Regions from separate parts of the Pseudoalteromonas sp. G5_S1_54_S4 genome, predicted to be linked through region 1. Evidence: predicted binding sites of a transcription regulator. Region 1 holds the regulator's gene; each other region holds the start of a gene.
The links. The regulator MetJ, encoded in region 1, represses methionine synthesis genes. The targets are predictions, from matches to a motif close to TAGACGTCTAGACGTCTA.

Region 1 (2,279 bases):
CACTTTAACTTAAATTGCAGGATATAATCGCGTTATGTCAGATTTTCGTGAACAAGCACTACATTACCATGCCCATCCCGTTCCAGGTAAAATCAGTATTGAGCTGACCAAGCCCGCTGAGACGGTTAAAGACCTCGCGCTCGCATACAGCCCCGGTGTCGCAGAACCTGTTCGTGAAATTGCCGCTGATCCAGCAAATGCCTACAAATATACTGGTAAAGGAAATATGGTTGCGGTTATTACTAACGGCACCGCAATTTTAGGCTTAGGTAATTTAGGTCCACTGGCTTCAAAACCAGTTATGGAAGGTAAAGCGCTACTATTTAAGCGTTTTGCAGGGTTAGACTCTATAGATATTGAAGTTAAGCACCGTACTACCGAAGACTTTATTAACACGGTGGCTAATATTGCCGACACCTTTGGTGGAATTAATTTAGAAGATATTAAAGCGCCCGAGTGTTTTGAAATAGAAAAAGCGCTTATAGAGCGTTGTAGCATTCCTGTTTTTCATGATGATCAGCATGGTACGGCTATTGTAACGGCTGCGGGTATGCTAAACGCGCTGGAAGTACAGGGCAAAGCAATTGAAGATGCAATTATTGTATGTTTAGGTGCCGGCGCTGCAGCTGTTGCCTGTATGGAGCTTTTAATTAAATGTGGCGCGTTGCGTGAACATATTTATATGTTAGATCGCAAAGGAGTTATTCATACGCGTCGTGATGACTTGAATGAATATAAGCAATTATTTGCAAACAATACCGATAAACGTACTTTACAAGATGTAATTGAAGATGCCGATGTGTTTGTGGGTGTATCGGGCCCTAATTTATTAGCCCCTGAAGATTTAAAATTAATGGCTGATAGACCCGTGGTATTTGCTTGTTCAAACCCCGATCCTGAAATCGATCCGCAATTAGCACACGCTGCACGTAACGATTTAATTATGGCTACAGGTCGCTCTGATTATCCGAATCAAGTTAATAACGTATTGTGTTTTCCGTTTATTTTCCGTGGTGCGTTAGATGTACGTGCCAGTGAAATAAACGACGAGATGAAAATTGCTGCTGTAGAAGCAATCCGCAGTATTGCTAAAGAGCCCGTACCGGCTGAAGTGCTTACTGCCGCAGGCATCGACAAATTAGAGTTTGGTGCTAAATATATTATACCAAAACCAATGGATCCACGTTTGTTACCACGTATAGCTAAAGCGGTTGCGCAGGCGGCGGTTGATTCAGGTGTGGCACAAATTGATATGCCAGAAAACTACATGGCGTAATTGTTAAGTGTAAATTAGCGCAAAAAAAACCTCAGCATTTGCTGAGGTTTTTTTGTATAAAGACCCTTCTAGTCTTCATTTAAAATAGGCACTTCTAGTCCCATTTCTTGCATTATTTTCTTCACTTCTTCAGGTACTTTTTCTGCGTTATCTTTACGCAAATCATCATCATTAGGCAGCGGTTGCCCGGTAAACGCATGCAAAAACGCTTCGCATAAAAGCTCGCTATTTGTTGCATGACGTAAGTTGTTTATTTGACGACGAGTACGTTCATCAGTTAATACTTTTAATACATTTAGCGGGATCGAAACGGTGATCTTCTTTACTTGTTCGGATTTTTTCCCGTGTTCTGCGTATGGGTGAATATATTCACCATTCCATTTAGCCATAAGATGTATCGTTGCCTCAGATTATAAATTGCTCACACAGCATCAAAGCGTGTAAATATGCGTGAAATTCTATCGGTTTAAAAAAGATAGTCAAATACTAGTTATTTAGCTATCTAGACATTTAAATGTTTTGACATCTTAAATTGCATGCGCTACCTTTTAGACGTCTAAACATCCAAATTAGTAAAGGTAGCGAAAATGAGTGAAAAAAATAAGGCAACAATTGCTGTTCGTAGTGGAATAGAAGCCGACAAACAGCATGGTGCGGTTGTTCCACCGCTTTATTTATCAACAACTTACTCATTTGCTGACTTTGATACAAAGCGTCAATATGATTATGGCCGCAGTGGTAACCCTAATCGTGACATTTTGGCTGAGGCGCTCACGGAGCTTGAAGGTGGCGCTAAAGGCATTATTACCGCAACAGGCATGGCAGCCGTTCACCTAACAACACAATTACTTAATAGTGACGATACGTTAGTGATCCCTCATGACTGTTATGGGGGCAGCTATCGCTTATTTACTTCGCTAGAAAAGCGCGGCTTATTAAAACTAGAAGTGGTCGATTTTACCAAAAGCGACAGTTTGACACGCATCCTTGCTATTAAACCTAA
Region 2 (2,279 bases), on a different contig from region 1:
GCTTATTCTATGTCGCTTATTATTGTTGCCCGAACCCCGAACCCCGAACCCCGCAATTAAGCTATTAGTTTCTCCGCTAGGTTGAGTTCCATTGTTGCTTTTAATAAACGGTATAAGTTAATTGATGCGTCTATTTCTTCTTTACGGTTGGTTAAGCTTTCAATATTTAAACCCAGCGGCACACCTAAGTGGGCACAGCTTTTTAAAATTGAGTCGAGGTTTTCGCGACAAATACGCACCGATTCGCTTAATGTATTTTCCGAATCAAGCATACGCCATTTAGTTGCCTCTGGCACTGAGATGCCTAGCCACTGCATAAACTCTAAGGTTTTTTCACCACCACAAGGCGTAAAGGTTAATATAATTCGATTAGGTGTCAGGCCTTGTGCTTTGCATGTGCGCGCATAACTGGTTATTAAATCTATGGTTGCTTGTGCATTGTAAACGGCTTGAGAGATAAAAAACTGGCACCCTTGTGCTGTTTTTTCTATTAAGCGTTGGTGTTCGTTGCGCTTATTGGCATGGCGCTCAGCAATGGTTACACCACCTAAAAAGAAATCTTCAGACTGCTCTGCCAGTGTTTTATAGGCATTCGGTAAGCTCAGCTTTATATCACCTGCTGATGATGGGCTGCCCACTAACACCACGTTTTTTAAATCGTAGTCATTTTTAGTTTCATCTAACCACGCTTTAAACTCACTCACACCGCGCTGAGCTACACTTTTATAAGTAATTACATCAAGATCAGATAAGCCTCGTAAGAGTTGACTGTACTCGCGCGGATCAACTGTTTGCTTAAATGCAAATGGACGCGCTTGCTCTGTACGGCTGCTTTCATCTTGAATGTCATAAATAATCACACCGTCATATTCAATTTCGTGTAAACGGCCTAATAACTTTTCGGCAATGACTTTTAATTGCGCTTTATCAGTCCCAATTTTTGGAGGTGTTGTGCCAATTAGGTAAACACCTTGGTTGGTGTCCTGTATTTTTTCTTGAAGTGATAAAGCCATAATCCTCATTCCAGCTTAATTTGTGATGATGGATTTAATATAGCAGCCATTTAGACGTCTAGATAGATTTATTTGTTGAAAGTTTCTCAACTAACGTGAATTATTTTCATAGTTAATAACTGACACAGTTGTTTACATAATTAATAGGCTTAGGGCTCTTATATTTAATTGCTTTACGGCATACTTAGTTTGGTAAATGTTTTAAAAATTGCTCAATTTAAAAAGGGATAACAATGAAATTTAAATTATTGGCAACTAGCCTAGCGGTATCGCTGGCCTTAACAGGTTGTGCTATGCAGCAAAGTCAAAACACGCAAACAGCAGCTCAACAAGAACAAGTTAATAAAGCAGATGAGCGTGTTTTTTCACAAGATTACCTATTAGAAGAGCTAGATAACGGCTTGCGTGTGATGGTAGTTAAAACCGATTACCCAGATGTAGTATCGCTACAAATACCGGTATCTGTTGGCTCGCGAAATGAAGTGGAAGCGGGTAAAACTGGTTTTGCTCACTTTTTTGAACACATGATGTTTAAAGGCTCTGAAAAGTTTCCGCAAGATGTGTATTCAGATATTCTAAAAAATTCAGGAGTTGATAACCGCGCCTACACAACTAACGATTACACTAACTACCACTTAAATTTTTCAAAACAGCATCTTGATAAAGTACTTGAGATTGAAGCTGATATTTTTCAAAATTTAAGCTACACCGAAGAGCAATTTAGAACCGAAGCGCTTACCGTTAAAGGCGAGTACTTAAAAAATAACGCCAGTCCAATTCGTAAATTATTAAGTGCGGTACGCCAAGAAGCGTTCGATAAACATACCTATAAACACACTACTATGGGCTTTTTTGAAGACATTGAAGCCATGCCTGATCAAATGGCCTACGGTAAAGAGTTTTTTGATAAGTTTTATAAGCCTGAATATGTATCGCTTGTGATTGTTGGTGATGTTGATCCAAAAGAGACCATGGCGATGGTTAAAAAGCATTGGGGTAACTGGCAAAAAGGCGACTATGTTGCTGATATTCCAAAAGAGCCAACTCAACAAGCGCCAAAATATGTGCATGAGCAAAACGAAGGGTTACCAGGTCATTGGCTACTTGTGTCGTATAAAGGCGCTGCATGGGAGCCTCAGAAAAAAGACAGAGCCGCATTAGATTTACTGTCGCAGCTTTATTTTTCGAGCAATTCAGATATTTACCAAGAGCTGGTAGTAGAAAAGCAAATCGCGAGTCAAATGTTTACCTATAACCCAGAAACTA
Region 3 (2,279 bases), on a different contig from region 1:
ATACCCACAATAGCGCCTTTAGGCATGCTAAAGCTTAAATCATCAATTAAAACGCGGTCGCCAAAGCTTTTACGTAAGTTGTTTACTTCTAATACTTGGTCACCTAAACGTGGGCCAGGTGGAATAAACAATTCGTTGGTTTCGTTACGTTTTTGGTAATCAGACTGTTGTAGCTCGCTAAACTGCGCCATACGTGCTTTTGACTTAGCTTGACGACCTTTAGGGTTTGAACGCACCCACTCAAGTTCTTGTGCAATTGATTTTTGACGTGCTTTTTCAGATTTTTGCTCTTGTTGTAAGCGGGCATCTTTTTGCTCAAGCCAAGAAGAGTAGTTACCTTCCCACGGAATACCTTCACCACGGTCAAGCTCTAAAATCCAACCTGCTACATTATCAAGGAAGTAGCGGTCATGCGTTACTGCCACAACAGTGCCTTCGTAGTCATGTAAGAAGCGCTCTAGCCAGGCAACCGACTCAGCATCTAAGTGGTTAGTTGGTTCATCGAGAATCAGCATGTCTGGTTTTTCAAGTAACAAACGACAAATAGCAACACGACGGCGCTCACCACCCGATAGGTGCTCAATTTTAGCATCCCACTCAGGTAAACGAAGTGCATCGGCAGCACGCTCTAATACGTTATCGATATTATGACCATCGTGCGCTTGAATAACCGCTTCTAATTCACCTTGCTCTTTAGCCAGTGCGTCAAAGTCAGCACCTTCCATTGCGTATTCGTTATACACTTCGTCAAGGCGGTTAAGGGCATGTTTTACTTCACCTACAGCTTCTTCAACAATTTCACGAACTGTTTTGCTTTCGTCTAAAACAGGCTCTTGCGGTAAGTAACCAATTTTAGTGCCTGGTTGAGGGCGAGCTTCACCTTCAAACTCTTCATCAACACCCGCCATAATGCGAAGTAGTGATGATTTACCAGAACCATTTAAACCTAACACACCAATTTTTGCGCCTGGGAAAAAATGCAACGAAATATCTTTTAAGATAGTGCGTTTTGGTGGCACAACCTTAGATACTCGACTCATCGAGAATATAAACTTATCAGGTAAAACCATGGAAGGAGCCTTCAAATAATAATAAAAATTTCAATGCTGTATTGTAGTGGCTCACAGGTGAAACAGTCAACGAATGGCACTGTTTTAAAGTACATATTCAATTTATACAAACCGCGTGAATAAATTTCATTTAGACATCTATACATCTAGAGGTTGATATTTTTGGCATTCTGTTCATAATGAGAGCGTATTAACTCTCGGTTTTTATGAGCAGGAGCTTTAAGAATGCCAATTACAGTAGAAGACGAATTGCCAGCTATTGCACGTTTACGTCATGAAAACGTGTTTGTAATGCCAAAAACGCGTGCAAAAACCCAAGAAATACGCCCTATGCGTTTGGCTATTCTTAATCTGATGCCTAATAAAGTAGAAACCGAAGTACAGTTTATTCGCTTGTTGGCTAACTCTCCGCTGCAAGTAAATGTTGAGCTATTGCGCCTAGATACGCACCGCAGTAGTAGCAACTCAGAGCAACACTTAGATACTTTTTATCGTTACTTCTCAGAAGTAAAAAACAACAACTACGATGCACTGTTAATTACCGGTGCACCGCTCGCACATTTAGAGTATGAAGAAGTAGCGTATTGGGAAGAGCTCAAAGTAATTATTGATTGGGCCGAGCAACATGTAACTTCTACCTTGTTTTCGTGCTGGGCTGCCCACGCGGCTTTATACCACCGTTATAATTTAAAGCGCGATTTAAAAGACAATAAACTCTGCGGGGTGTTTACCCACCAATGCTACTTTGCCCATGGTGCACTTACCCGCGGCTTTGACGATACCTTTTTAGTACCCCACTCACGCTATGGCCACATAGATATTAATAAAATAAACGCCTGTGAAGAGCTGGTGGTATTAGCGGGCTCTGAACGAGTAGGGGCGTATTTACTTAAAAATAAATCGGGCAGCCAAGTGTTTATTACCGGCCACCCCGAATACGATGCCGACAGTTTAAAAGCCGAATATGAGCGCGATTTACAAAAAAGCCCCGATGCGCCAAAGCCTGAAAACTATTTTCCTGATGACGATGCCAGCAAACAACCGTCTAAAACATGGCAAAGCCACGCGTTTTTACTGTTTTCAAACTGGTTAAATTATTACGTTTACCAAACCACACCCTATGATATTAACTTAGTTAGCCAAGACGTAAGGACTAACAACTATGCCGAATAATCCTCAAAACAATAAGCATGAACAGCTGAGCGCTGC

Region 2: ACTRWE_RS16890 (methylenetetrahydrofolate reductase) is a predicted target of MetJ. The motif match lies at 1,057-1,074, and genes of this name have one in related genera.
Region 3: ACTRWE_RS03935 (homoserine O-succinyltransferase) is a predicted target of MetJ. The motif match lies at 1,202-1,219, and genes of this name have one in related genera.

What each region holds. Positions count from the first base shown of each region.
Region 1 covers NZ_JBQKUL010000005.1:64,406-66,684, forward strand. The annotation lists gene ACTRWE_RS03535 (malic enzyme-like NAD(P)-binding protein) at 35-1,276, shown strand; gene metJ (met regulon transcriptional regulator MetJ) at 1,345-1,665, opposite strand; gene metB (cystathionine gamma-synthase) at 1,864-2,279, shown strand, end outside.
Region 2 covers NZ_JBQKUL010000058.1:1,587-3,865, forward strand. The annotation lists gene ACTRWE_RS16890 (methylenetetrahydrofolate reductase) at 57-1,013, opposite strand; gene ACTRWE_RS16895 (M16 family metallopeptidase) at 1,247-2,279, shown strand, end outside.
Region 3 covers NZ_JBQKUL010000006.1:9,548-11,826, reverse strand. The annotation lists gene ettA (energy-dependent translational throttle protein EttA) at 1-1,070, opposite strand, end outside; gene ACTRWE_RS03935 (homoserine O-succinyltransferase) at 1,296-2,243, shown strand; gene ACTRWE_RS03930 (homocysteine S-methyltransferase family protein) at 2,233-2,279, shown strand, end outside.